Regions from separate parts of the Aeromonas sp. R6-2 genome, predicted to be linked through region 4. Evidence: riboswitches for the same ligand, from Rfam matches in the RefSeq annotation. Region 4 holds a riboswitch; each other region holds the start of a gene.
What was found. A riboswitch is a leader RNA that binds a small molecule or an ion and turns the genes downstream of it on or off. The one in region 4 is predicted to bind cyclic di-GMP.

Region 1: it holds a riboswitch for cyclic di-GMP, as region 4 does, so the genes downstream of both, AB5Y48_RS17205 (fimbrial protein) here and AB5Y48_RS02495 (glycosyl hydrolase family 18 protein) in region 4, are expected to answer to the same signal.
Region 2: it holds a riboswitch for cyclic di-GMP, as region 4 does, so the genes downstream of both, AB5Y48_RS19355 (sigma-54 dependent transcriptional regulator) here and AB5Y48_RS02495 (glycosyl hydrolase family 18 protein) in region 4, are expected to answer to the same signal.
Region 3: it holds a riboswitch for cyclic di-GMP, as region 4 does, so the genes downstream of both, AB5Y48_RS15380 (glycosyl hydrolase family 18 protein) here and AB5Y48_RS02495 (glycosyl hydrolase family 18 protein) in region 4, are expected to answer to the same signal.

Annotation. Positions count from the first base shown of each region.
Region 1 is NZ_JBFODE010000063.1:140,831-148,230, forward strand. It holds gene AB5Y48_RS17200 (collagenase) at 1-2,717, opposite strand, end outside; gene AB5Y48_RS17205 (fimbrial protein) at 2,961-3,251, opposite strand; cyclic di-GMP riboswitch class I at 3,338-3,424, opposite strand; gene AB5Y48_RS17210 (fimbrial protein) at 3,972-4,505, shown strand; gene AB5Y48_RS17215 (hypothetical protein) at 4,579-4,905, shown strand; gene AB5Y48_RS17220 (fimbria/pilus outer membrane usher protein) at 4,966-7,400, shown strand, end outside.
Region 2 is NZ_JBFODE010000072.1:56,164-63,563, forward strand. It holds gene fliGL (lateral flagellar motor switch protein FliGL) at 1-223, opposite strand, end outside; gene fliF (flagellar basal-body MS-ring/collar protein FliF) at 216-1,883, opposite strand; gene AB5Y48_RS19350 (flagellar hook-basal body complex protein FliE) at 1,965-2,291, opposite strand; gene AB5Y48_RS19355 (sigma-54 dependent transcriptional regulator) at 2,302-3,678, opposite strand; cyclic di-GMP riboswitch class I at 3,789-3,878, opposite strand; gene lfhA (lateral flagellar biosynthesis protein LfhA) at 4,079-6,154, opposite strand; gene flhB (flagellar biosynthesis protein FlhB) at 6,158-7,291, opposite strand; gene lfiR (lateral flagellar biosynthetic protein LfiR) at 7,288-7,400, opposite strand, start outside.
Region 3 is NZ_JBFODE010000057.1:15,513-22,912, reverse strand. It holds gene AB5Y48_RS15385 (ExeM/NucH family extracellular endonuclease) at 1-1,961, opposite strand, end outside; cyclic di-GMP riboswitch class I at 2,243-2,329, shown strand; gene AB5Y48_RS15380 (glycosyl hydrolase family 18 protein) at 2,440-5,493, shown strand; gene AB5Y48_RS15375 (chemotaxis protein CheV) at 5,638-6,576, shown strand; gene AB5Y48_RS15370 (arylesterase) at 6,606-7,208, opposite strand; gene AB5Y48_RS15365 (ABC transporter ATP-binding protein) at 7,207-7,400, shown strand, end outside.
Region 4 is NZ_JBFODE010000015.1:17,939-25,338, forward strand. It holds gene AB5Y48_RS02490 (M66 family metalloprotease) at 1-516, opposite strand, end outside; gene AB5Y48_RS02495 (glycosyl hydrolase family 18 protein) at 586-3,183, opposite strand; cyclic di-GMP riboswitch class I at 3,505-3,592, opposite strand; gene AB5Y48_RS02500 (PAS domain-containing hybrid sensor histidine kinase/response regulator) at 3,798-7,259, opposite strand.

The DNA.
Region 1 (7,400 bases), on a different contig from region 4:
TTTGACTGGCACTCAGGGCTATTGCGGTTTGCCGCCCACCAGGGAATGAGCTGCCCATCGACCCAGTCGCGGTAGGCCTGGCTGTCGTTGGTAATCAGCTGCTCCATCACCCGCTCGTAGTCGGCCATCGCCTTGCTCCGATCGGCCTGGCGCAGGGCCCGGGCCATCGCCAGCCAGCTGTCGCGGCGTCCGGTCTCATTGAGGAAGCGGTGCACCGTATAGGACCAGGAGTAGACCATCTCGCTGCCGCTCTCGTAGTCGAGGTGCAGTATGGATTGCAGCGACGGGCGTTGTCCGGCCGGGCTCTGGGTGACGGCGTTGAGGCCGCGGGCGAAGCATTGCCCATGGGCAATGTACTCTGCCAACCCCTCGGCCCACCAGGTGGTGCGGTTGAGCGGGTAGTGGCCGAAGTTTCCATAGAGATTGAAACGGCCATCCAGATAGTGAACATACTCATGGCGCAGGTTCCACACCTGGAAGGCGGGGCGCTTCCACTGCGCCTCATAGGCGAAGAAGCGGGCCTGGTTGTCCTGACGGGCCGGCTCCCCCTCGATATAGATGCCGCCATTGTCCGTCGACACCCCATCAAACAGGGCACCGCCGTAACGGTTCCAATCATCGGAAGAGTCGAAGATTACCAGCTCGAGGGAGCGGTTGTTATCGTCGGCAACCGGTTGCCAACCTGTCTCCATCACCCGATGGAAACGCTGTTCCTCATCACCCAGCTCGCGGCAGATCTGCTCGGCCTGTGCCTGATCCAGATCCTGGGCACGCAGTGAGAGGGTCGGCGAGCAGGTGTGGCTGAACGGCAATATCTCCTCGACCCGGATGGGAGTGCAGTAGCCGGCCAAGGGGCCTTCGCTGCACGCCGCGGCGCTGCGATTGGTGTGACGCAGGTAGTAGGTCGAGAGGGTGAGCGAGACCTCTTCCAGCAGGCGGGCACTCTGGGCGCCGCCGGGCACCAGGCCGTGTCGGTTCAGCAGGGCGATCACATCCCGATCCAGACTGTCGCGATAGGCCTCACTGCCGCTGGCGTCCTGGTCCTGCATCATGCGGTAGAGGCGGGTGTAGGTATCGAGTATGTTATTGAATACAAACAAATCAGCCTGTCCATCCCGGCGCTTCCACAGGGCCAGCTCGCTCTCCCCCAGCGCCAGCATGGCACGGCGCAGAGCGGGCTCTTGCCCGATGAGGGCGGGGCCGAAGTCGGCATCGCGCGAGTGGGAGCTGGCATAGTCGATCAGATTGAGCAGCTCAAACAGCCCATCGGCCCACGGCTTGTGGCCATTGATGACGGCCGCATGCTGTACCGCGTAGTCGAGGGCGCGGATCAGTTGGGCCGGCATAGGGGTGGCAGCCTGACGGAAGGCCATTTGCCCGAGTTGCCCCTGTGCGGCGACGCTCCAGGCCTCCAGCACGGTGCCAGCCTCATCCTGCGGCTCATTCCCCAGCAGAGCCGGGTGGTTGAGCAGGGCGACCATCACCCGGGCCAGTGCGCGAGCGGTCTCGTTGCTCTCTCTGGCAACGCCACCGAAGTAGTTGTGGGCACGCACATAGTAGAGCAACTTGTCCATGGCGGGGTGAGTCGGCCGGTTGGCGTCCAGCAGGGCTTGCATTCCCCGAATGGCGGCCATCAGCTTGGCATCGTCGTGGCCATAGTTTGCCTGCCATGCAGGCTTGTCGGCGCCGCTCACGTCGGCGACCAGTCGTGCGGCCTCGGCGTCGAGGAGGTCCAGGTCCGGCTCTGTGGGTTCGGCGCAGGGAAGGCCATTGGCCTTGCGGCAGTCGAGCTGCTCCTCTGTGGTGGCCAGCACCAGAGGCTGGCTCAGGGTCTTGGCCTCTTGCCAGCTGTCACTTTCTGGCAGTGGCTGCCACTCGTTTTTGTCGGCTGGCATCATATAGCCGGTGTCATGCAGGGTGACATTGATCTGGCTGCCGATGGGCAGCAGCTGGCGGCAGGTGCGGACGGTGAGGGTGTTTCCCGCCTCTTCACGGGTCCTGGGCTCGCCACACTCCTCAATGGCCTGGGCCGGATCCGGTTGCCATTGATGCTGGCGCCACACATGCAGCTCGCGCACCATCTTGGCGGCGGTGCTCTCACTCTTGGGTGAGAGCCGATAGAAGATGTGATCGAGGCGACCATCCCGCTCACTGGGGCTCTCTTCCATCACCTGAAGCTGCTCCCATTGCCTGGGATCGTAGTGCCATTCGTCACTCGGGCAGCGCCCCTTGGCATCCAGCTGGCAGCGATCCAGCTCCACCTCTTCCTGACCCAGCGCGAGGGCTTGCGGCAGGGCGAGGCGATCGCCGCGCCACCCGGTCGGTGTGTCGGGGAGCGCACTCCATCCCGACGATGAGAGGCCGTAGCCGAAGTCCTGGCTCTCGGCCTGAATCAGGGTGCCGGCCTTGAGGCTCAATTCGCACAGCTGGGTGCGGATCCGCCACCCTTGCTCTATCCGGGTTTGCTTGTCACCACATTGGCGCTCGGCTTGTTGTTTGAGGCCGTCGATTTGCCAGCGATAGGTGCGGTAGATGTGCATCTGCTGCCAGCGGGCCGACGACGTAGTGGCCGTCAGGCGGAAGAGCTGGGTGCTCTGCGTCGATTCGAATTGGCGGGTCTCGGGGGCGCTGGCGCCATATTGGTGCCAGTCGGAGGGACTATAGGCTCCGGCGAGGGGCGCTGCGAGCAGGCAGAGGCTGCCGATCAGGGTTCGCACAGTGTAACTCCTTGAATGAGGTGGGAAGGAGTTGCACTCTATTTTGGCTTCAATTGGATCGCAATGGGGAAAAAGAAGAGAGGAAAGGGGTCAGACCCCTTACGAAACTGGTATCACCCCATCTCCTTGGGGTTATCGCCCCTCTCCCCATTCGGGTGGGAAGCAACAGGCGGAAATAAAAAACCTGACATGGATCACACCAGCCCTCCCTTTGGATAGAGAGGGGCTTCTGCCTCGTCACGATCAGAGGTAGCTCACCGTCACTATGGCCACATTGCTGTTCGTGGGGGAGACGCGATAGTCGATCTGGCTACTGATGGTTGCCAGTGAACCAGAGTGTTGCAGCATGGTCATATCCAGATCTTGCCGCTTGGCTCCTGAGTAGCAGGTAATGCTGTCACTGGTGATGGAGCAGGGCGCCTCGTTGATGTAACCGTTGAAGGTCACAGTGCCGTTATCGGCGTGGGCTGCAAAGGCTGCCATGGTGAGCAGGGAGAGTGAAACGGTGCGTTTCAGTGCGGTTTGGATATTCATAGTCTGTCCTTTTCGATACAAGTCGTTGTTCGAAAAGGGCAACGCAATCTGAAAGACAAAGAGATCAGAAGCACACTCGTCTTCCTAATGGCGGCTCCGCTGTCTTAGGTATTGCTACCCTTAGACCGGTGGCTTTGCGTCCCGACTTTTCAATCGGTTTGCCCTTTACATCATGTCTAGAGCATATCATCCCCATTTGAGAAATCAATTGAGCAATAAATGTGTGACTGTCCCGGAGTGAGTGCGCTCTGCTTCAGCTCTGGTGGATGAGGGAGCTACTTGCGGGGGAGGGAGGCATTTGGGTGTGCATTGAGCAATAACTCTAGTTGTTTCTGGTTTGTTGCCGGAGTGTTTTAATCCTGCTTTTCGTTCGCGATGTGTACAAATTGCGTGCGATGACAGTCAGGCTCCAGGCCGCAACAACAATGTTCATGATGTTTATATCATCTTGATTTTAAAGCGAATTTAAAAGAATCTCTATTAATTAAAATGTATTTGATACGCATCAAGGTGATGGATAACTTTGCCCCCGAGACGACGCTATGGGATGTCTTCGGCGGGCTTGGGGAGCGGTTTTCACTCCCCCTGTGTTGATGCCGATGACAGGTCGTTTCGCGGGGCTTGGCCCCAATACAGCCGTTCAAAATTTGGGTGGTGACTCCAGGCCACCCCTTTTTTTCGGCTTCGACACGTAAGTCATGAATAAAAAGGTATCAACGAATGAAAGCGAATAAGATTGTAGTTGCGATGGGTGTCCTGCTGATGGCTGGCGCTGCCTCTGCTGCAGGCCAGGGTTCCGGCAAGGTCACCTTCAATGGCGAAATCATCAATGCCCCCTGCTCCGTGGCTCCCGAGTCTGTTGACCAGGTCGTTGAAATGGGCCAAATCAGCACCAAGGAGCTGGTCAAGGGTGGCGAGTCCAACTCCAAGCCGTTTAGCATCAAGCTGGAAAACTGCGAGATCACCGAGGCCGATGATGCCGTCAAGGTGACCTTCAGCGGTGCCCAGGATCCGGTCGACAGCAGCCTGCTGGTGATCGGCGGCGGCCAGGCTGCCGGTGCCGGCATCAAGATGACCGCTCCGGGCGGCGCTCCGATCGTTCTGGGTACTCCGACTGCTGCCTACAAGCTGGTAAACGGTGACAACCAACTGGACTTCAGCGCCGTGCTGAAGGGCTATGAGGATCAAACCACCAACCCGCTGCAGGCTGGCGCCTTCACCGCGACCACCAACTTTACTCTGGCCTACGAGTAATTCTTTCTGACGTGTGATACCGGGTGCAGTGGCTTGGCCACTGCGCTTCACCCGTCATTACCGGAGTTGCGCCATGAAGATGACTCTTGTCACGCTGCTTGGTCTGCTGGCCTTGCCTCTGGCGGCCGAGGAGTTGAGCGGTACTGTGACAGAACCCGCCTGTGCCCTGATCCTGGAGCAGGTCAACCCGTCTGATCTGGTTCTGGGGGTGAGTGGCTGCCGCATCGATCAGAATGCCGGTGGTGTTTTCCCTTTTATGGTCAAGTTGCAGCGCAGAGACCCGCGGGGGGGGAATATCTCCGAATCTCCGAGAACGTCCCAGCATGAGCGTCGGCTCGAGGTTCACCTCGATGAGACATTCGAAGGCGATACGGCCCTGCTCGAAGTTCGATATTTGTAAGCCTTCCGGCTTGTGTAGATACCACGAAATGTGAGTCTTATTATGTGTTTAGAGTGATGTATGAGTCATTCAATATTAAGTTTTGTCACTGAGCACCAGCGAATTAAAGCGGCACTTTTGATCGGGGTGGCTGCGCTGTTGTTATTGGCAAAGAACGTATGTGCCGAGACTGAGTTTAATATTGATGCGCTCGATCTTGATGAACGGACCAAGATAGATCTCTCCCAGTTTGCCCAGGACGGGTATATCTTGCCGGGGGATTACTACCTCGAAATCGAGATCAACAAGAATAAGTTGCCCCTGCAGAAGGTACCTTTCTACGAACGGGAAGGTGCCGGTAGTGGAGGTGTCGCCTGCATCTCTCCCGAAGCGGTCGAGAAGATGGCGCTGACCGATGATGCCCGGACCAGGGTGGGCCGTTGGCATGACGGTGAGTGTGCCGATCTGTTGGCGCTGGACGGGGTCGTCATCTCCAACCGGATTGGGGAAGGGGTGCTGAGGATTGCCATGCCCCAGGCCTGGCTCAAGTACAGCGACCCCAACTGGATTCCTCCGGAGCAGTGGGAGCACGGGGTGACCGGCATGATGCTGGATTACAACCTCAACGTGCAGGCCACCGAGGGGCGCGATACGTCCAACGGCAGCGTCAGTAGTTATGGCACCCTGGGGTTCAACCATGGGGCATGGCGCCTGCGCGGGGATTATCAACTCGCCTCCTACTGGGGCAGCGACAGCCGCAGCAAAAACGAGTTGAACCGTATCTATGCCTTCCGCCCCCTGCCCTCAATGGCCGCCAAGCTGACTCTGGGTGAGCAACAGCTCAACTCCCAGATCATCGATGGTTTCCGCTACACCGGGATCAGCCTGGCCAATGACGAGCGGATGCTGCCTCCCAGCCTGCAGGGGTATGCCCCCGAGGTGAGCGGTATCGCCAAGACCAACGCCAAGGTCACCATCTCCCAGTCTGGCCGCATCATCTATGAGACCAATGTGCCGGCCGGTCCGTTTCGCATTCAGGATCTCGACAGCTCGACCCGGGGCCGTCTCGACGTGCGCGTCGAGGAGCAAGATGGCAGCGTCAGCACCTTTCAGGTGGATACCGCGACCATTCCCTATCTGACCCGCCCGGGTTATGTGCGCTATAACCTGGCAGTTGGCGCACCTTCCGAATCGAGCGACGACGTGCACAAGGTGGATGGGCCTGCCTTCGTGACCGGAGACTTCTCCTGGGGGGTGGCCAACTCCTGGTCTCTCTACGGAGGAACCCTGATCGGTGGCGAATATAACTTGTGGGGCCTGGGTATCGGCCGCGATCTCTATGCCCTGGGGGCCGTTTCGGCCGATATCAGCCAGTCTATCGCCAAGCTGCCCGGTCTCTCGACCAAGATTGGCCAGTCGTTTCGCCTGAACTATGCCAAGCAGTTCGACGAGTATGACAGTGCCATCACCTTCGCCGGCTATCGCTTCTCCCAGCACAATTTCATGACCATGTCCCAGTTCCTCAACAACAAGGAGCGGCTCGAGAACAACCAGAGTCTGGTGGATAGCGATGACTACAACACCTGGGGTGACAAGGAGCTCTACACCATCACGGCCAACAAGACCTTCTGGGCCGACGAGCCGGCCAAGGCCCTGACCGCCTACCTTGACTACACCCACAGGACTTACTGGAGCCACGATGCAGAAGATCGCTACGGGCTGACCATCAACAAGACCTTCGATCTGGGTGACTTCAAGGATATCTCTCTCTATGTCTCGGCCTACAAGACCAAGAATGAGAACTATGAGGATGACAAGAGTGTGACCCTGACCTTCAGCGTGCCTATCGGGGATCGCAAGAACGCAGGCTATAGCGTGCAATCCTCCAATGGCAATGTCACCCATCTGGCGACCTATCAGGATTACAGCCGTCCCAATGACACCTATCAGCTGGGGGCCGGAGTACAGAGCAATGGCCACGGGGTGGTGCGAGGCTACTACAACCATGACGGCGCCCTGAGTGCCCTGAGCCTCAATGCCTACAGCGTACAGAGCGAGTACACCTCGATCGGTGGCAGTCTGCGCGGTGGCCTCACCGTGACCGAACACGGCGCGGCACTGCACCAGGCTACCCGTCGTGGTGGCACCCGTATGATGGTCGATACCGGTGAGGTGAGCGGTGTCTCCTTCAACAATGGTCGTAGCGTCACCAACGCCTTTGGTGTGGCGGTGCTGGGGGATGTGACCGACTATCGCAAGAGTGACACCCGGGTCGATGTGGATTCACTAAGAGACGACATCGACGCCGTCAACGCCATCAGGCAGGGGACCCTGACCGAGGGGGCCATCGGCTACAGCGCGTTTGAGATTGCCCAGGGCTTCAAGCTGCTGGCCACCCTGCGACTGAGCGATGGTAACGTTCCTCCCTTTGGTGCCACCGTACTCAAGGAGAGTGGCAAGATGGCGGCCGTGGTCGACGAAGAGGGGCTGGTTTACCTGACCGGCGTCAAGCCCGA
Region 2 (7,400 bases), on a different contig from region 4:
GGTAGTCGTAGAAGAACTGCTGCAGGGTCCAGCGCGCCTCGTTGGCACTGACGCTCGGCATGCTGGCCATCCGTCCGATGAGACGCTGCACCTCGTCGCGGGAGAGCTTCTGCATCACCTTGGCGGCGGCTTCGGTTCCCATGCTGAGCAGCAGGATGGCGGCCTTCTCGAGGTTATCGATGTCGATATCGACCGCCGCCTGATTGAAGTTCATGTTATTCATCGCCACTCACCCATGCCTTGATCACCTCGGCGACCCGATCCGTATCCTTGTCTACCAGCAACTGCAGATGGCGCAGTTGCACCTCGAGCTCGGAGCCCGGCTCCGGCAGGGCGGCGAGATCCAGCTCGCTCAGGGCGGCGCTCTCTCCTTCGTGGCGGATCAGGCCATGAGCCATGGGCTGGGCCTCGAGCTCGTCGGCAACCCGACGCTGGTGGGCGATGGCCCCGGTGGCCTGCTCGGCCGACTCGTCGTCCTGCTCGTCATCCACGACGGGCTCGGGATGGTGAATGCGCACCAGATGCTTGACCAGGGGACGGATGCCGAAGATGACCAGCACCAGACCCAGCAGCCCCCCCACCAGATAGCGCAGGGAGTTTTGCCAAGCCGGCGATTCCCACCAGGTGGATTCAGGCGGTGCCACCAGCACCTCCTGGCTGAAGGGGAAGCTCTGCAGGCTGATGGCATCCCCACGCGGGGCATCGAAGCCCACCGCCCGCTCCACCATCTGGCGGATCTGCTCGAGCTGGGTCTCGTTCCACCCCTCCTTGGGGGCGACCTGGCTGTTGAGCAGCACAGAGACATTGAGCTTCTCGAGACGCCCCTGCTGATAGCGGGTATGGGTCACGGAGCGGCTGTTCTGATAGCTCTTGGTGAGTTCACTGCGCTCGCTGCGCGAGTCGTTGCTGCGTGCCTGCTGCTCACTCCCTTGTGCCGGCTGCTTGTTGGCCTGGGTCTCGGGCGGTCGGTTGGAGAGGGCGCCGGGGATCCCCATGGCGAGGGCGTCGACGCTCTTGTCGAACTTGCTGCTCTCCTGGGTCACCACGCCGTTGGGATCGATCTGCTCCTGGGTCTCTTCCACCGCGCTGAAGTTGACGTCGGCGGCGACCTGAACCCGGTAGTTGTTGCTGCCCAGCATGGGGAGCAGCATGTCGTTGGCCCGCTGGCGGATGTACTGCTCCAGCTTGCGCACATAGTCCATCTGCTGGACGCTCAGCTTGCCGAAGACCATCTTGTCCCCGTTTTCGCTGGTGAGCAGCTGACCGGTCTGATCGACCACGGAGACGGCCCCCGGCTTCATGCCGGGGATACTGCCGGCGACCAGGTTGGTGATCGCCTCCACCTGGCCCGCATCCAGAGTCTGGCCGGGGATGAGATCGAGCATGACCGAAGCGGTGGGCTTCTCCTCGTCGCGCCCCACGAAGAGGGTGCGCTTGGGGATGGCCAGGTGGACCCGGGCACTGCGCACCGCATCCAGGGCGATGATGGTGCGCGCCAGCTCTCCCTCGAGGGCATGACGGTAGCGCACCCCTTCCATAAATTCGCTGGTGCCCAGACCCGTCACATTGCCGAGCCCTTCCAGGCCGGCCGGCATGGCGGCCCGTACCCCTCGGGCGGCCAGGGCCATCCGCACCTGGGCCAGCTGGCTCTCCGGCACCAAGACCTGCCCCGAGCTCTTCTCGAGGCGGAACGGCACCTGCTCCTTCTCGAGCAGCTCCATGATGTTGGCGGTGTCGTAGAGCTCCTGCTTGCCGTAGAGGGGGACGTAGTTCTGGCTCGAGGTCCAGAGGATGATGACGATGGTGCCGGCGACGATGGCCGCCAGCAGGGCGATGGCCAGCACCGACTTGTTGTCGCGAGAGAGTCTGCGCCACTTCTTCAGCCCCTGCTCCAGGCGCTGACGCAGATCGAGCTCCTGCCCGGTGGCAGGCATGTTGTTTACCACTTCACTCATGAATCACCCTCAGAGCGGCATGCGCATGATGTCGTCGAACCCGGTCATCAGCTTGTTACGCACCTGCATCAGGGCTGAGAAGCTGAGGCCCGCCTTCTGGCTGGCCACCATGGCCCCCACCAGATCGTCGCTCTGCCCCGTGTCGACGGCGGTCATCATGCGTGAGGAGAGATTCTGCTGGGCGTTGACCCGGTTGACCACATCACGCATGGCGTGACCAAAGGAGAGATCGGTGTCGACACCGGATAAGGGCAGCCCGGGCTGGGTGGCAATTCGCTCCATCTCCTGCATCCGGTTCAGCAGGGCGACCTGGGAGGTCATCATCTCGATCTTCACGGGCACTTCCTCATTGTTGGATCTGCAGGTCTATGTCGATGCCCTGCTCACGCATGGCCGCCAGCTTGTAACGCAAGGCGCGGGTGGTCATCCCCAATGCCTCGGCGGTACGCGCCCGATGGCCCTCGAAGCGACGCAGGGTCTCCAGCACATAACGGAATTCGGCCTGACGGCGGGTCTCGGTGAGTCCGTCTACGACGACCGACTCGGTCTCGCTCGCGACGACACCGGGCAACATCAGATCGGCGGGCTGAATATGCAATCCTCGCGCCATAATGAGAGCCCGCTGAATCACATTCTCCAGCTCGCGCACATTGCCGGGCCAGCGATAGGTCTGCAGCAGCAGCGAGGCCTCCAGGCTGAAGCGGTAACCGGGCTGGGGCGCGTGACAGGCCAGGAAGTGCTCGGCCAGGGGGAGAATATCCTCCGGGCGATCCCGCAGGGCAGGCCAGGCCAGAGGAAGTACATCGAGGCGATAGAAGAGATCCTCGCGAAACTCGCCGCGAGCCACCAGCTCGCGCAGGTCCCGGTTGCTGGCGGCGATGATGCGCACGTCCAGGGGGATGATGCGGTGGCTGCCGAGCCGCTCCACCTCGCGCTCCTGCAGCACCCGCAGCAACTTGGCCTGCAGGGGCAGGGGCAGCTCGGAGATCTCGTCGAGCAGCAGAGTGCCACCGTTGGCCGCCTCGAACTTGCCGGGCTGGGCGGTGACGGCACCGGTGAAGGCCCCCTTGGCATGACCAAACAGGATCGATTCGAGCATCGACTCGGGGATGGCGGCGCAGTTGATGGCGACAAACGGCTTGTCGGCACGATCCGACATCTCGTGAATGTAGCGGGCCAGACACTCCTTGCCGGTCCCCGACTCCCCCCCGATGAGCACCGAGGCGGAGGTCTTGGCGGCGCGGCGGGCAAGTTGCAGCAGCTGCTGGCTGATGCGGGAGACGGCGATGAGATTGGGCTCCCCCTGATCGATCAGGAGGGCGCCCTGAATGGCATCGGCCAGTTGGCGCGCGCTGAAGGGCTTGATGACGTAATCGGCGGCGCCGCAGCGCATCGCCTCGGCCACCAGAGCCCCCTGGCGCTCGTTGGCGGCGACCATGAGGCGTCCGCTGGGGAGCGCGGCGACCAGCGCCTTCATCTCCCGGCAACACACCTCGGGTTGGCAGGTGAGATCGAGCACGATGAGATCGCAGGAATGGGCAGATAACCAGCCAAGCGCCTGGTCGATATCGGGAAGATGGGTAAAGCCGACCCGGGCTAACCTGGTGACCTCGGGGGCGGTGAAGGTGGTCTCCTCCTCGCTGCCAATCCAGAGCAGGGACGAGTGAGCGGCGATAGTGGGCTCACTGTGCAAGAGTGCGCCATGATGCGTGTAACCGTGCATAAAAATGGAAACCCCAACAGGTTGGGAACCGAAAGGAAGCACGCGAAAGAGAGGAGAGAGGCGGTATTCATGCAGCCCCGATGTCACCACAGGGCGACCCGTCCTTGATCCTTGGCAACCCCGCTATCGTCAACGCTGTCGCGTTATTAGACCGGAGGCTTTGCGTCCTGACCTTTCAGTTCAGTTTGCCTTTTCAAACAACCAAGCATTCTGCGGCAGGTGCTGCATAGCACACCGGCGTGTTAACAGAGCAGCCGTCTAGTTGTTAAGCTTTTGATTATTTTGTCTTTAACGGCTTATGCGTCACCGTTTGGCGCAGATCATATCGGCTTTTGAGGAGAGTGCAAGGTCCAGTTCAGGAATTGGGGCTTCCCCGTGAGGAAGCCCTTTTCCCCAACCCTTACCCCAGGGTTCCCACCACATCAACCCGCAACTCTTCGGGGATTTCATTGTAGGAGAGCACCTTGAGCCCACGGCAGAAGGAGCGGGCATAGCGGGAGAGCAAGGGACGCAGCTGGGGCATCACCACCAGCACGGGAGGATGCCCCAACTGCTGCAGCTGGGTCTTGACCAGCGGCATGTTCTGCTGCAGCTGGGCCAGCAGTTGGGGATCGATGGGGAAGCTGTCGAGGGAGACCTTGCCCTGCTGCTGGGACTGGCTGAGCGCGGCCAGCAGGGTCTGCTCGAGGCGATCATCCAGGGTGAAGGTCGCCAGCACGTCCCGTTGGCCGATGGCCTGGCGCACCAGCTGGCGCTTGAGGGCACAGCGCACATCCGAGGCGAGCAGGACCGGGTCCTTGGTGATCTCGCTCGAATCGAGCAGGGTCGTTGCTATGGTGCGAATGTCCACCAGGCTCACCTGCTCGCGCAGCAACTGGCGATAGACCCGCAGCTGCTGCATCTGGGTCAGGGCCAGGTTGAGCTCCTCATTGAGACGCGGCGACTGGGTGGCCAGATGCTGCCCCAGCTTGCCCACCTCGTCGTGACCAAACAGCTCGTCCAGATGCTCCCGCAGCAACTTGCTCAGGTGGGTGGCGATGACGGTGGCCGAGTCGACCACCGAGTAGCCCAGATTGAGGGCCTTGGCCTTGATATCGGGCAGGATCCAGACCGCCTCCATGCCGAAGGCGGGATCCTGGGTCAGCTCCCCGTCCAGGGCTCCATAGGTCTGGCTGCTGCCGATGGCCATCAGCCGCTGACAATCCACACTGCCGCCGGCCAGGGCCACGCCGGCCAGCTTGATGCTGTACTGCTCCGGCTGTAGCTGCAGATTGTCACGCACCCGGATCTCCGGTAACAGGAAGCCATATTGCTCGGAGAGGGTCTTGCGAATGCCGCGTACCCGGGAGAGCAGCTCGGCCCCCTTCTCCTGCTCGGCCAGGGAGACCAGACGATAACCCAGCTCGATCACCACACTGTCGAGGGCCGGCAGATCCTGCCACTCCAGCCCCTGGGGTTCGCGCAGATCCATCTGCCGGGCGATCTCCTCGGCCGCTTCCAGCTCGGGGGCGGCGGGTTGACGCCGGCTCACCCGCCAGCCACTCCAGGCCAGCACGGCGGCGAAGCTCAGGAAGGCCAGGGTCGGCATGCCGGGCACCAGGCCGAGTATGGTCATCACTGCCGCGCCGGTATAGATGACCCGGGGTGAGGCGAGCAGCTGCTGGCCCACCTGATCGGTCATCTCCCCTTCGTCATTGACCCGGGTCACTATGATGGCCGCCGCGGTGGACATCAGCAGGGAGGGGATCTGGGCCACCAGGCCGTCACCTATGGTGAGCAGGGCATAGCGCTGGAAGGCTTCCGCCACCGGCAGTGCGTGCTGGAAGATACCGATGGAAAGACCACCGATCAGGTTGATGATGAGCACCAGGAGACCGGCGATGGCGTCCCCGCGCACAAACTTGGAGGCGCCGTCCATCGCCCCGTAGAAGTCCGCCTCGCGGGCGATCTCCTGGCGTCTGGCCCGCGCCTGATGCTGATCCATGATGCCGGCGTTGAGATCCGCATCGATGGCCATCTGCTTGCCGGGCAGGGCATCCAAGGTGAAGCGGGCCGATACCTCGGAGATCCGCTCTCCCCCCTTGGTGATGACCACGAAGTTGATGATCATCAGGATGATGAAGACCACCAGGCCCACCACATAGTTGCCGCCGATGACCACCTCACCGAAGGCCTGGATCACCTTACCGGCGGCGTCATTGCCCTCGTGGCCGTTGAGCAGTACCACCCGGGTCGAGGCCACGTTGAGGGAGAGCCGCATCAGGGTCGCCACCAGCAAGACGGTGGGGAAGACCGAGAAGTCGAGGGGGCGCCGCGTCGAGACCGAGACCAGCAGCACCAGCACGGCCAGGACGATGTTGAAGGTAAACAGGGCATCCAGCAGCCAGCCCGGCAGGGGCAGGATCATCATGGCCAGCACCGCCAGCAGCATGAGTGGGATACCTGTATAGGAGTGGGTCAGAACACGCCAGTTCACGGCTTACCTCTCTGGTTGACGCAGCTCGGGAGGAACATAGAGCGGAGCCAGGGCGGCGGGTTTCTTGCCACGCCCGGTCCGGTAAGCCTGCAGTTGCAGGACATGGTTCAGTACATAGGCGACGGCGGTGTAGAGCCCGGCCGGCACCTCCTGATCGATACGGGTGGAGTGATAGATGGCCCGGGTCAGCTCGGGCAGGGCCATGATGGTCTTGCCGTGCTGCTCCCCGACCTGGCGGATCCGCGCCGCCATGGAGTCGATCCCCTTGGCGACCACATAGGGAGCATTGGCCTTGGCCGGATCGTAACGGATCGCCACGGCGTAGTGGGTCGGGTTGGTGATGATCACATCGGCGGTGGGCACCCGCTGCTCGATACGGGCCCGCGCCATCATCATCTGCACCTGGCGGATCTTGCCCTTGATCTCCGGACTCCCTTCACTGTTCTTGCGCTCATCCTTCACCTCCTGCTTGGTCATCTTCAACTGCTTGTTGAGAGACCAGCGCTGATAGGGAACATCGAGCACGGCGATCAGCATCTGCACACCACCCAATATGATGAAGGCCTGGGAGAGCAGGCGCAGGGAGAGCTCCATGGCCGCCCGCGGGGGCATGCGATTCATCATCAGCAGGGTTGGCCAGTAGTGCTGCAACAGCAGGGCCAACACCCCGCCTATCAGGGTGATCTTGAGAATGGATTTCACCAGCTCCATCAGGCTGTGGGTGGAGCACATCCGCTTGAGACCGCTCAAGGGGTTGAGCTTCTCCCCCTTGGGCATGACGTTCTTCCACACCAGCACCATGCCGCCGGGTACCGAACCCAGCCCTATCATCAGCAGCCCCAACACGGCAAAGAGGGGTAGCAGGACACCCGTCATGCCGAGCAGTGCCTCACCGAAGGCGCGCAGCATCATGGAAGGATCGTTCTGGTGCCAGTCAAAGCGCAGGGGCTGGCGCATCAGCTCGCCGAAGAAGAGACCGAAACTCGGCACCATCCACTGCATCACCATGCCACCGAGCAGCAAGAGCCCCGCCGAGCCCAACTCCTTGGAGCGGGCGATCTGCCCCTCTTCCCGGGCCTTGCGCAGCTTCTGGGGGGAGGCCTGTTCAGTCTTGTCCTGGGCGCTGGCCTGACTCATGAGGGGGTCAGCCCCCGCAGCACGTCAAGCACATGGGTCACCAGGTCCAGATAGCGATCCGGCACCCCGCTGATGGAGATGGCCATGGTCAGCAGCCCGAGCAACAGGG
Region 3 (7,400 bases), on a different contig from region 4:
CTTTCGAACGAGTTGATATGCCAGTCGGCCACGCCGGCTACCTTGCTCACCAGTGCCGGATTGCCCAGCGCATAGTCCAGGGTACCCAGCTCGCCATCATAGCTGTAGGAGATGGCCTTCTCCTTGTTGAACTTGACGTTGAGATCGACGAGACCATAGCTCTTGGTGATCTCGCGTCCCAACTGCTCGTAGGGTTGCTCGCCAATAAAGGTGTGAGAAGCCGAGACTATCTTGCGCTCGCTGCTGGCCGGCTGGTAGTCGGTCAGGACGCGGATCGGATCCTCTTTGGCGTAGGAGTTGAAGTCCCCCACCAGCAGTACCTGGCCAGGCAGCTTGCTGACCGCTTCGCCCAGTACCTTGGCGGCGGTGACGCGGAACTCGGTGCACTTGCCCTGCAGATCGGCAGGCTCTGTCTTGCCATCACCATTCTCATAGCAACCCGAGCCCTTGGACTTGAGGTGGTTGACCACCAGAGTCAGGGGATCCTTGCTGCCCGCAACCGTGAAGCTCTGTACCAGGGAGTCGCGCTGGCCGGCGCTCTTGGCGACGCCACCGACGGTGTAACGCTGCTCCGGCATCTTGATGACGGCGGCATCCCCCGCCGGGGTCAGCTTGGCCGGACGATAGAGCATGGCCACCATGATGGCATCGCCACCGAAGAATTTCTCACCGGTCAGCAGGGCGGCAGGCAGGCGAACATAGGCATAGTGCTTGCTCGCATCCTTCTGCTGTTCATTGAGGCGACTGACCAGATTATGGATGGCTGAGTTGTCACCAAAGCCGTTGTTTTCCATCTCCATCAGACCGAGCAGGTCTGCGTCCATCTCTGTGATGGCATTGGCTATCTTGGTGCGCTGCTTCTCGAACTCGGCCTGGGTCTTGGCTCCGCGGTTGCAACCCTTGGCATTGTCGGCATCCGCTTGATCCTTGCACAGGACGTTGAGATCGCCGCCAATGCTGGAGTGGCTGGTGAAGTAGTTGAGCACGTTAAAGCTGCCGACTCGCAGGTCGCTGCCGGGAGTGCGGGCCGGTGCGCTCTGGCGGTCCTCTCCCTGGCTACGCAGCAGGTTACCTGCGGTCAGGGTGACATCGTTCGGTACGACCAGGCGGAAGGCGTTCTTGTTGTAGACAACGACCCCTTCCAGACCATCGAGCTGATCGCCGATACGCAGATAGCCCTGATCCGCATCCAGAGCCGGGAACCAGGGAAGTACCCCATTCGGCGCCTTGTAATCGGATTCGATCACCAGACGGTTGGCACCATTCTTGGCAGCCAGGGTCACGGCATCGGCGCCGCTGGCCACGTGCAACTGGGTGGGCTTGATGAGCGGTGCCTTGTGGGAGAGCTCTACGTTGTTGCGATAGACCTTGTAGTCGAAGCTGAAGTTGCGGGTCAGGTGCAGATCGCTGCTGCTGTCGAGGCGAACCCGCATTCCCTCATGGCGATTGAGGGCTTGGGTCAGGCTCTCCCCTTCATTTATCTGCAGAACCGGGGTCGGCACACTCTTGCCTTGGGCCAGCTCCTGAATACGGGGAGTGGTGCCGTCAAACTTGAGCTTGAGCTGGGTGCCACCGTAGTACTCCTCAACCTGGGCCTCCAGGCAGAGCTCGGCACCCGGTTTGATGTAGGGATACTTGCTGGCAAAGCTCTTGTCGCTGAGGTAGACGAAGATGCCATCCGAGGTGGCCGGGTTGCCATCACCCACAGGATCGGTCAGGTAGAAGCCCTTGGTCAGGCTCTGGCCCAGCGTGGTGACGATGCCCTTGACGTGGAAGGTGCCGGGACTGATGGCGCCGTTGGCAGTGGGCGTGGTCGCCTGGGGGCTGCTGTTATCGCTGCCTTGCAGGGTGGGGATGGTGGTCAGCTGTGCATCGCTTGGGCAGACATAGGCGGCCTGAACGCCAGGGGCGGCCAGGGCCAGCCCCACCGCCAGTGAGAGCAGGGTTCGAGTTGCTTGCATGATGATTTCCTTTAATTTTTTTCTATGCAGTTCCGTAGCCCCGCCGGAGCGGGGGCGCGAATTGTCACATGACTACCAGCTCTGACCAGTGATGGGCTGCACACTTTTGCGATCGGGTTTATGGCCGTATATCTGTTTTATGATGAAGCCAACACTCTGATTTTTAATGTGAAACGCATTGGGGTTCGAATGAACTCGGCAGTGATAAGTTGTTTCTTGTCGCGAATAAAGATTGTCGGCGAGGTGGGCAATTTCTATACTCGACTCGTTCCTGACGGAACCCAGGTTAAGGGCAAACCGATCGAAAGATCGGGACGCAAAGCTTCCGGCCTACCGGTCATCTGACCCAGGGTAGCGGGGCCTCCCAGGATCTCATCGGGTGCAGTGGCACTGTCCAATGCCAGTTGTCTGCCTCTGCGTGGACCTGCCGCGTCTGTCCTTGCCTTGGATAACCATGCCAAGCAACAAGGAAGAAAAAATGCAAAACCACTTTGTCCCTACCCGCCTGGCGGCGTTGGTCGCCGTGGCATTTCTGCCCGCCTGGGCGCAGGCAGCCTATCCCCCCTATGAGGCCGGCAAGAGCTATGGCGCCGGTGATGTCGTCAGCAATGTCGGAGCCCTCTACCAGTGCAAGGAGTTTCCCTACTCGGGTTGGTGTGGTGCCTCGCCCTATCACTATGAACCGGGTGTCGGCGTCAACTGGAGCGATGCCTGGGTGCTCTTTAGCGATGGGGGTCTGCCTCCCGCCCTCGAGCTGAGCGTCAGCTCACCGGCAGCGGGAAGTTCCGTTAACGAGGGCACCGATGTTGCTCTTGCCGTCACCCTGAGCGGAACCAGCACAGACGTGGCCAAGGTTGACTATCTGATCGATGGCACCCTGGTGGCTAGCGCCGCGGCCACCCCGTGGGGGGCGGTCTGGAAGGCGGTAGGGAGTGGTAGTCATGCCCTCAAGGCGCGAGCCCTGGACAAGGATGGCAAGGTGCTGGCCGAGAGCGACAGCAGCTTCAATGTGGCCGCTGTGGTCGCTCCCGAAGCACCCAGGGTGGCCATTGCCAGCCCTGCCGCCGGCGCCAGGGTGACTCTGGGGCGCAGCGTCGCGGTGACCGGCAACGTGACCGATGCCAATAACGATGTGGCCAGGGTCGAGCTGTTTGCGGACGGCAAGAAGGTGGGCGAGGACAATGCCGCCCCCTGGCAGGTGAACTGGACTCCGGATGCCAAGGGCAGTGCATCTCTCAAGCTGGTCGCGACCGACCAGACCAGTCTGACCGGCGAGTCTGCTGCTGTGGCCGTCAGTGTTGAGGAGGCGGCGCCCCCCCCGAGCGGTGGCAACTTATCTTGCGACATTCGTCAGGTCTATCGCCCGGATGGTTACGAATGCATGGGGGACGATCACGCCCGTCGGGTGATCGGCTACTTCACCTCCTGGCGCACCGGCAAGAACGGCCTTCCTTCATATCTGGTGAGCGACATTCCCTGGAGCAAGATCACCCATATCAACTACGCATTCGCATCGGTCGATGAGCAGAGCCACCTTATCAAGGTCGATGACTCGGCCACCAAGATGACCTGGGAGGGAGTACCGGGCGCCGAGATGGATCCCGAATTCGCCTATCAAGGCCACTTCAACCTGCTCTCCAAATACAAGAAACAGTATCCGGACGTGAAGACCCTCATCTCGGTCGGCGGCTGGGCCGATACTCGTGGTTTCTACACGGCTACCACCAAGGGGGACTGCACCGTCAATACGGCGGGGATCACTGCTTTTTCCGACTCGGCGGTGAACTTCATTCGCCAGTATGGGTTTGACGGGGTCGACATCGACTATGAGTACCCCACTTCCATGAAGGATGCTGGCAACCCGAATGACTTCCCCCTCTCCAACCAGTGCCGCGCCAAGTTGTTCGGTAATTACAAGGTGCTGATGCAGACCCTGCGCGAGAAGCTGGACGCAGCAGGCACCGAGGACGGGCGCAAGTATATGCTCACCATCGCCTCACCGGCGTCGGCCTATCTGCTGCGAGGGATGGAGAACTTCCAGGTCACTCAGTATCTGGATTACGTCAACCTGATGACCTATGACTTCCACGGTGCCTGGAACCACTTCGTCGACCACAATGCCGCCCTGTTTGATAACAAGCAGGACTCCGAATTGGCTCACTGGGGGGTCTACACCCAGAAAGAGTTTGGGGGCATCGGTTATCTCAACGCTGCCTGGGCAGCCCACTATTTCCGTGGCGCTTTGGCTGCCGGCAAGATCAACGTCGGCGTGCCTTACTACACCCGTGGTTGGCAGGGCGTGACAGGTGGTACCCATGGCCTGGGTGGCAAGGCGGCCCTGCCGAGCCAGAACCAGTGCCAACCCGGTACCGGTGGCGGCAACATCCCCTGTGGTAACGGTGCCGTGGGTATCGACAACATTTGGCACGATCTCGACAAGAACGGTCAGGAGATAGGGGCGGGTGCCGTGCCTATGTGGCACGCCAAGAACCTGGAGAACGCGGCCAGTCTCGGCATTACCGGTATGCCCAGTTATGGGCAGGCATGGGGGCTTGACCCGAACGATCCCCAGGATCTGATCCAGGGCCAGTATGTTCGCTACTTCGACGACAAGGCCAAGGTGCCCTGGCTGTGGAACGAGCAGAAGAAGGTATTCCTCTCCACCGAAGATGAGCAGTCCATGGGTCACAAGCTCGACTACATCGTCAAGCAGGGCCTGGGTGGGGTCATGTTCTGGGAGATGGCCGGTGACTATGCCTTCGACCCGGCCAAGAAGGAGTACGTGATTGGGGATACCCTGACCACCCTCGCCTATGAGAAGTTTGCCCAGGCGGCTCCCTACAACACTCGTCAGAACGATCTGCCGGTACCGAGTGCCCAGCTCGACATCGGTGTCAGCCTGGCGGGCTTCAAGGAGGGGGATTCCAACTACCCCATCAACCCGACCCTGACGCTCACCAACCACTCGACCCAGACCATACCGGGCGGCGCCCGCATCGAGTTCCTGGTGCCCACCTCCACCTCGGATACCATCACCGACCAGAGCGGTATGGGGCTGAAAGTGGTCGAGAGCGGTGGCAACCAGAACTCGGACGGCATCGTCAATGAGAAGGACTTCCACAAGGTGGCCATGACACTGCCGAGTTGGAAGGCGTGGACCCCGGGGAGCACGGTAGAGGTTGCGATGACTTACTACCTGCCTGCCGCCGGTGTTCCCAGCGGGATGCGCATCGTGAACGGCAGCCAGACGATCGGCCTCAAGAGCGACTTCCCGACCCTGCCGGAGGCGGTGATCCAGGGGGGCGGTGGCGGTGAAAACCCGGGTGGTACCAGCTGTAGCAGCCAGAGCATCGATCCGGCCAGCTACAATGTCTACCCCAACTGGCCCCAGTTGAGCTGGGATGGCAAACCCAGCCACGCCAACACAGGTGATCGACTGAACCACAACAAGGCGGTCTGGCAGGCCAACTGGTATACCAGCACCGAGCCCAAGGCCGGTGACGGCAGTTGGAAGCAGGTCTGCACTTATTAATTGTTAAATCAAATAGATAGGCGGGGAGTGACTCCCCGCCTTTTTTTCACCATGGATAAGGGGGGTGATGGAAAAAGCGTCTGACTTTCGTGCGTCTGGGACTCTATACTAGAGACTGTCATGAGCTCGGATGGAAGTGATTGTATGGCAAGCATATTGGATTCAGTGGATCAGCGAACTCAACTGGTTGGGGAAAACCGACTGGAGCTGCTTATGTTTCGGCTGGGCTCTCACCAGATGTTTGCCATCAATGTCTTCAAGGTGCGTGAAGTGGTCAAGCTTCCCCCTCTCAACAAGATGCCGGGCTCTCACCACAATATCTGCGGGGTCGCCAATATCCGTGGCACCTCGATTCCAGTCATCAATCTGCGTGGTGCCATCGGTCTGCGCCCCATGCAGAGCGACAAGGAGTCCAACCTCATCATCACAGAATACAACCGCACCGTGCAGGGTTTTCTGGTCGGTCAGGTGGCCCATATCGTCAACATGACCTGGAAAGACATACTGCCGCCACCACGTACCGCAGGCCGCTCCAACTACCTCACCGCCATCACGCGGGTCCACGAGGGGGACAAGGAGCAGATCGTCGAGATCATCGATGTGGAGAAGGTGCTGGCCGAGATCCTTACCTATGACGTCACCATCTCCGAAGAGGTGCTGGATCGGGAGATCCTGCCCGAGATGAACGGTCGCAAGGTGCTTATCGTCGACGACTCGAGCACGGCACGGGCTCAGGTGCGCGATACCCTCAGTCAGCTGGGGCTGCAGGTGATCGAGTGTCAGGATGGACGACAGGCGCTCGATCTGCTCAAGGGGTGGTGTGACGGTGGCAAGAAGGTGACCGACGAGATCCTGTTGATGATCACCGATGCCGAGATGCCCGAGATGGATGGCTACCGCCTCACCGCCGAGGTGCGGGCCGATCCCCGCATGTCCGATCTCTTCATCACCCTCAATACCTCCTTGAGCGGCAGCTTCAACGAGGCCATGGTCAAGAAGGTGGGCTGCGATCGCTTCATCTCCAAGTTCCAGCCTGATCTTCTGGTTCAGGTCGCCCAGGAACGATTGCGTCAGCTGATGTGACATCAGGGGGCCATCAGGCCCCCTTCGTCTTATTGCACCAGCAGTGGTGCGAGAAAATCGGCGACCTGATCGCGGATCCTGGGCTGCGCTTCGGCCTTGGGGTGGATGCCGTCGTTCATCATGAGTTCAGGGCGCAATGCTATTTCATCGAGGAAGAAGGGGAGCAGGGGCAGCTTGTACTCTTGGGCAAGGGTGGGATAGAGCCGCTCGAACTGTTGGGTATAACGGGCGCCATAGTTGGGAGGAAGGCGGATCTGGGTCAGTATGACCCTGGCGCCGGCCTGTTGGCTGCCATCGATGAGCCCCTTCAGATTGCGCTCGGTGACGGGGGGTGGAAATCCCCTTAGGCCGTCGTTGCCCCCCAGCTCGATCAACACCCAGTCCGGTTTATGCTCTTCGAGCAGGCTTGGCAGCCGCGCCATGGCGCCCTGGGTTGTCTCGCCACTGATGCTGGCGTTGATCACCCGGTAGGATTGGCCCTCACTCTGCCAGCGTACCTGCAGCAGGGCTGGCCAGCTCTTCTCGACAGGCATCTGATAGCCGGCACTCAGACTATCTCCCAGGATAAGCAGGCTCTGGGCCTGAACGATGGATCCCCAACAACAGAACAAGGCAATCAGGATACGCCCCATGACATTCACTCCCATCATCGAAGCTCGCAACGTTGAAAAAACGGTCTCCCTCGGGCAGGAGCGCCTCACCATCCTTGAGGGGATCTCCTTGCAAGTCAAGGCGGGGGAGACGGTGGCCCTGCTCGGCGCCTCCGGTTCGGGCAAGTCGACCCTGCTTGGGCTGCTGGCCGGGCTCGATCTGCCGAGTGCGGG
Region 4 (7,400 bases):
GCGCCCGTCTGCGGTCCGGATCTCCACCAGGGGGCTCTGCGCCAACTTCTCCCCGAGGAAGGCGCCGCTCTTGTCATCCAGTCTGGCCAGCTCGGCACTGCTGCTGATGATGAGCGGATCCCCCTGGGGCGGGGTGAAGTCCACCCCCTCGTCCGGCACACCGGAGAGGTGATAGACGGTCCGGGGCAGGGCCGAGGGAGGCGCCAGAGAGAGGGTGCCAAGCAGCTGGCCGCTCCCGTTACGGGCCTCGAGTTGCATCGGCGTCACGCCGTCGGACTGGAGTGGCTGCACCAGCAGCAGACTCTTGCGAAGCGCAGTCAGGGTGGGCTGACGATCTCCCTCCCCGGGATGGGCGGGCAGAATCTGGCTCTGGGCAAACTGCACCCGGGCCGCCAGAGAGCCCACCAGATCGTTGGGCCCCCGGGTGTCGTTGAAGAGAAGGGGGGTGGCGGCAGCAGGTAAAGAGAGGCCTGCCAGGGCCGCCATGATGAGCCTGGTCGTGTGTGTGATACGCATTGTTGTTCTCGTTGTTGACGGGGTGGGAAGTGGGGCATACCAACGGCATGCCCCGGGTATTCACGAAGATTAGTTACAGCTGGCGGCTCCCACGTCTTGCCAGACGTCGTGCTTGCCGGGCTCGTTGCCGCGGGTCCAGTACTGGGCCTTCCACTGACGGCCGTTGTGGTTGACCCGATCGCCGCCGTTGTAGGCGACACCGGCATCCCAACCGAGCTGTACCTGGCTCAGCAACTGCCACTGGTCGGCAGTACGGCTCGGCTCGTTGCCCTGAGTCCAATACTTGGCCTGCCACACCAGCTGGTTGTGGCTCACCTTCTCGCCGCCGTTATAGGTCTTGCTCCCCTGCCATGCAGGCCAGTTGGCCGCCTCCGGGTCAGTGGTCTGGCAACCGCCCCCGGTGCTGGCAGGCTTGACGGTCAGGCGCGTCGCCACGCTGGTATCCAGCGCGCCGTCGGAGACGGTCAGGGTCAGATCATAGGGGGTATCGGCGGTAACGCTCGGGCCTGTGACCACCAGGGTGGCACCGGTTTGCCCGGTGGCGGTGAGGCCGGCGGGTACCGTCCACTGATAGGTGAGCGCGTCCCCGTTGGGATCGCTGGCGCTGGCCTGGATGGTCACCTGCTTGCCCGACTCCACGCTGGCGCTGGCCGGCACAGTGACCACGGGAGGCAGATTGGGCTGGGGTGCCTTGTTGGTCACCACCACCTGATCGCTGGCCTTGAGCCCCTGATCGTCGGTGACGGTCAGTTCGAACACCAGATTGATGTCGGAACTGACCCCGTCGAGCACCACTCTGGCCTTGGCCTGACTGGCGTCGAGCAGAGAGGCTTGCGGGCCCGAGAGCTGCTTCCAGCTGTAGGTCAGCACACCATTTTCCGGATCGTGAGAGGCGCTGCCGTTGAGGATGACCTCGGTCGGGCCGGTCGCGCTCACATCGCTGCCGGCATTGGCCACCGGCGGCTTGTTGACCGGCGGAGTGGTGCCACCATCCCCATTGCCGAGCCCTTCGTGCATGGCGTTGAGGATGTCGCCGTTATCGGCGTCGATCTCCCAGGCGAACAGACCACCCAGCTGGTTGGCCTGCACGTACTGTCCCTTGGCCTTGACCGAGCGGTCGTTGTCGAAGCTGATCAGATCGCCGGTACCGGCGTTGAACAGATAGGGGGCCTCGGCCATCTCGTCATACCCCTTCTCCCAGCCTGCGCCCATACGGTTGTTGACGATGTCGCGATAATCCACGACGCCGTTCTCCCAGGTTCCCTTGACCGGGCCGGTGGCGGTACCGGTGAAGGGGTTGCCGGCCTGATAGCCACTCACCCCGGTCCAGCCCCGACCATACATGGCGGCACCCACCACCAGCTTGCCGGGCTCGACCCCCTGATCCAGCATCGCCTTTACCCCCTTGTCGGTGGTGTACTTGGTGGCCGGATCCCAGCTCGCCGCGTAGAGGTTGGTCTGGTGACCCAACTCGGTATTGCTCCAGGCGCCGTTGAAGTCGTAGCTCATCAGGAAGATGTGATCCATGTAGGGCTGGGCCGCCTTGTAGTCCACCTTGGCGATCTTGTCGCCACCGGCACTGATGGCCGAGGTGAGCTCATACTTGCGCCCGGTCTGGGCCTCCAGCTCGTCGAGCATGGCACGCAGCTCTTTCATCAAGGTCACATAGGTCTGGCCATCGTTCGGCCCACCCAGGCCGGGATTGGCCCCCTGTCCACCCGGGAACTCCCAGTCGATATCCACCCCGTCGAAGAACTTCCAGGTCTGCAGGAACTCTTTCACCGAGGCGACGAAGGTGTCGCGCTTGCTCTTGTCACCGAGGAAATAGAAGGGGTCGGAGAGGGTCCAGCCGCCCACGGAGGGGAGAATCTTGAGATCCGGGTAGGCCTGTTTGAGCGCCATCAGGGCACCGAAGTTCCCCTTGTAGGGCTCGTCATAGGCGGTCAGGCCGCTCTGGGGCATCTGGATGGCGGCCCAGGGATCGTGCATGGCCACCTTGAAATCTTCACGACCGGCACAGGCACGCTGCAACGCCTCGAAGCTCCCCTCGATGGCCTTGAGGCTGTCATTGATGCCGTTACCACCGCAGATGGGGGTGAAACCGTAGAGGATATGGGTGAGGTTTTGGGCCGGGATCTTGTCGACGGTAAATTTGCGACCATAGACACCCCACTCCACGTAGTAGGCGCCCACCACCTTGCCCGACTTGTTGACGTAGGGCTTGTTGTTCTCCTGCAGCGGCGCCTTGAGGGGTTTGAGGTGGCTGCCGTCGGTGTCGGCCACCACTATCTCCTTGGCGTCTGAGAGGGTGCAGCCATCCCCATTACAGAGGGCCACCTGCATCTGGTAACGCCCCCCTTTGCTCACCTTGAAGGTGGCCGTGCCGGAGGCCGCAGCCGGACCGGACCACACCTCCTTGCCATCGAGCAACACCTTGGCAGTCTGGCCGACATCGCCACTCCAGAGGTTCCAGCTCACGCTGACATCGGCAGCGTCTTTGACCTTGACCAGCTTGTTGTAGGCGGTGGCAGCCTGATCCACCTCGATGATGGCGAATTTGGTCTCACCCCAACCTATGGTGGGTTTACCCGGTGCCGCCGCATGCGCAGTGGTCGCCGCCAGGGTGCCGACCAGCAGGGCCAGCGGTGTGAGTTTTGGACTTAGCATAGTGAAAATCCCTGTTTGTTATGGAGTTTTCCCCCGCTTGGCACGAGGGTGTATCACCGCCGAGCCATCGGACCCAGGGCAAGGCCAGATGATCAGAGCAGCATTGCAGCAAGCCGTTGGCATCGAGGTGTGCCTGTTATAGGCACCCGGCGATACCGCTGCTTTCGAAATTGTGTCGTTTTTTTGGTCATCGCCCGATACATCATCGGGAGAGGTTGCACCGGGAGCAGTGCCAGAGGAGGCGCTACCCCGGTAATAGCCGAACAGGTGAACGCAACGGACAGGTACGGGCTACCCCTTGGCAAAGGCGGCCCAACAACCCGTGGAGGCCCCGCTATCTTAGGTCTTTCAGACCCTTAGACCGGAGGCTTTGCGTCCCGACCTTTCGACCGGTTTGCCCTTAACACAACTTGTTTCGCGACGAAAATAAATCGCATACCAAATATAGGGGGGGAGCAGGAAGAAAGGCCACCTAGTAAAAATGACAGGTGATAAGTATTCAAAGTGGTCCTGTTACGGGAAACGGACGATAAACATCCCCCAATGGGGGGCTAACTCCCCCGTTTCCACTGCAACAAGCCACTTCTATTCGGTGATGAATAATGGGAGCTGCGTCACGCCACGTCGCCAAGCAGGCTGTTCATCAGGGCTCGCAGCTTGAGAGGTTTGACCGGCTTGCTCACATAACCGTGGCCCTGCTCCCGGATACGGCGCAGCAGATCCGGGTTACGATCGGCGCTGATGATGATGCCGCGGATCGGCTCACCATGAAGAAGCCGCAACCGCTCCAGCGCCTGCAGACCACTCTGTCCGCGATCCAGGTGGTAATCGGAGAGCACCAGATCCGGCACAAACCCGCTCTCCACGGCGTTGCTGGCCCCCTCGGCATCCGCCACACAGCGCACCTCGCATCCCCAGCGGCGCAACAGGGACTCCATGGCCAGCAGGATCTCCGGCTCGTTGTCGATGCAGATCACCCGGCACCCCGCCAGCAGTGAGTCGCTGGCGGCCACAGGCATACTCGGCCTGAGGCTGACCCCGAGGGGGGCGACGCAGGCCAGGGTGAGGGAGAAGACTGAGCCACGCCCGGGCCAGCTGCGCATCCCTATCTGATGGCCCAGCACGGTGGCGATGCCACGGGCGATAGCCAGCCCGAGTCCAAGCCCCTGCTCCATAGCGGTGCGGGAGTGGTCGAGGCGCAGAAACTCCTCGAAGATCTCGCTCTGCTTCTCTTGCGGTATGCCGGGGCCGTTGTCCCATACCTCGATGCGCACTCGATCGCCGACCCGGCGACAGCCGAGCAACACCTTGCCCCCCGGGTTGTAGCGAAAGGCGTTGGTGAGGAAGTTCTGCAGCACCCGGCGCAGCAGCCTGGCGTCCGAGTGAACCGTCAGGGAGCAGGGCACCACAGTGAGGTCCATCCCGCCCGCCTTGGCCAGCACTCCGAACTCCGCCTGGAGGGTCTCCAGCACCCCGGCCAGGAGAAAGTCGCTCTTGCGCGCCTTGAACTTGCCGGCCTCGAGGCGGGAGATATCGAGCAAGTCCGAGATGAGATCCTCGGCCGCCTCCAGGGCCGTGTCGATGCGCTCGGCCAGGTGCGCCGGCTCACCCGGTGGCAGCTGCTCGCGCAGGGCCGACGCAAACAACTTGGCGGCATTGAGGGGTTGGGTGAGATCGTGGCTCACCGCGGCGAGAAAACGGCTCTTGGAGTGGTTGGCCCGCTCCACCTGCTGGTTGACCGCCAACAGCTGAGTGTTGAGCGCCGAGAGCTCGCGGGTGCGCTCGGCGACCCGGGCCTCGAGCAGCTCGTTGGCCTCACGCAGCACCCGTTCCGCCTCGCGAAACGGGGTGATGTCGGTGAAGGTCATGACGAAGCCGCCCCCCGGCATGGGGTTGCCCTGCATCTCGATAACCCGGCCATCCGGGCGCTCCCTGGCGGAGACGTGGCGGCTGCCGCTGCGCATGTGGGCCACCCGCCGCGCCACCTGGGCCTCGATCTCCCCGGGGCCGCACAGCCCCTGACTGGCGTTGTGGCGAATGATCTCTTCGATGGGACGCCCCGCCTGGATGAGACCTGGAGGATAACTGAACAGCTCGACGTAGCGACGGTTCCAGGCCACCAGCTTGAGCTCCCTGTCCACCACCGAGATCCCCTGGCCTATGTGCTCGATGGCCCCCTGCAGCAGATCCCGGTTGAAACGCAGCAGATCCGAAGCCTCATCGACGATGGTGGCGATCTCCTCGAGCTGCATGTTGTGCCCCTGCAGGGCGGAGGCGAGCACCAAGCGTGCCGACGAGGTGCCAAACACCCCGGCCAGTAGCCGCTCCGTATGCACGATAAGCTCGGGAGTGGCCTGCATGTGCGGGGCCAGGGTGCCGCCGCGTTCGGCGGCAAAGCGGCCGAAGGCACGCTTGACCCGGCTCGGTCCGAGGAAGCGGGTGGCCAGCATCTCCAGCTCCTTCACCGTCACCCGGGCCTGATAGAGGGCCGAGGTGTCCCGGCTCGGCTTGCCGACGAAGTTGGCTGCCTGCAGCCGCTCGCTCACTGCGGGCCTGGCCAGCAGTGACCCGGCCACATAGCCGGCGAGGTTGAGCAGCAGGCTCAGCAGCAGGCACCAGGCGGTGACGCTCACCTCCCGCAGCCAGGGCAGATCCGGCGGTGCCAACAGGCTCGCCAGGGGGGAGCCGGCCAGCATGCCGCTCTCGTGCAGCAGGGTCAGCAGCCAGAGGGTCAGGCCGGGGATCAACCCCAGGTAGACCCCCTTGCGATTGCCACGACGCCAGTAGAGACCGAGCAGCAGGGCCGGCGCAAACTGGGCGACCGCCCCGAAGGAGAGAAAGCCGATCCCCGAGAGACTGGTCATCTCCCCGAGCCAGAGGTAGAGCCCCCAGGCGGCCAGCAGGATGAGCAGGATGGCGGCCCGGCGCACCCGCAGCAGCAGGCGACCGAGCCGATCGTCCTGGCGTCGCTGCCAATAGCGGCGCAGCAGCAGGGGCAACACCAGATCGTTGCTCACCATGATGGCGAGCGCCAGGGTCGAGACGATCACCATGCCGGTCGCGGCCGAGGTCCCCCCGAGGAAGGCGAGCAGCGCCGCGGCGTCGTAACCCAGGGTATGGGGCAGGCTGATGACGAAGGTATCGGGCGAGACCCCCTCCCCCAGCCAGTGGCGACCGGCCAGAGCCAGGGGCCAGATGAAGATCCCCATCAGAAACAGATAAACGGGGAAGAGCCAACGCGCCCAGTGGAGATCATGCCCCTGATTGTTCTCCACCACAGTCACATGAAACTGGCGCGGCAGACAGACGATGGCGCACATGGCAAGCAGGGTGTAGATAGCCAGCTCCAGCAGCTGACTGCCGCGCAGCTCGCTCGCTCCCCGGATGAACTCCTGGCTCGCCGCCGTCTGCCAGACTCTGGGCTCTCCCCACAGCAGCCAGAGGGAGAAGCCCCCCACCAGCAGGAAGGCGAGCAACTTGATCACGGACTCGAAGGCGATGGCCACCACCATGCCCCTGTGGTGCTCGGTGGCGTCCAGGTGTCGGGTGCCAAACAGTATGCTAAAGAGGGCGAGCAGCAGGCCGACCCCCAGGGCCAGGCCGGCACGCCCGCCTCCCGTGCTGGCCCCCGCCGCCCCGTTGGTCAACAGCTCCAGGCCGATGACGATCGCCTTGAGCTGAAGCACCAGATAGGGCAGCACCCCGAGGATCGCCACCAGGGCCACCAGCATGGCCAGATGCTGGGACTTGCCATAGCGGGCGGCGATAAAGTCGGCAATCGAGGTGATGTGCTCACGCTTGGCCACCAGAATGAGGCGCGCCAACACCCGCCATCCCAGCAGGAAGACCAGCATGGGACCGAGATAGATGGGCAGGGGGGACCAGGGGTCCAGACTCGCCTGGCCGACCGTGCCATAGAAGGTCCAGGAGGTGCAGTAGACGGCGAGCGACAGGCTGTAGAGCAGGGGCTGACCCGGCAGACGGGCCCGGCGGTGCTTGTCGGCCACATAGGCGATGAGGAACAAGAGCCCCAGATAGGCCAGCGAAACCCCGATCAGCAACCATCCCTGTTGCATCACTAACCTCTTGTCAAGATTGAGAATTTAGGCGAGATAGACCGCAGTCTAGAGAGGTCATCGAAAAATGTCACTCCTTCTCGAACAGGAATATTTATTGTTTTTCGATATATACCCTTTGACAGAATATCGAAAAACAAT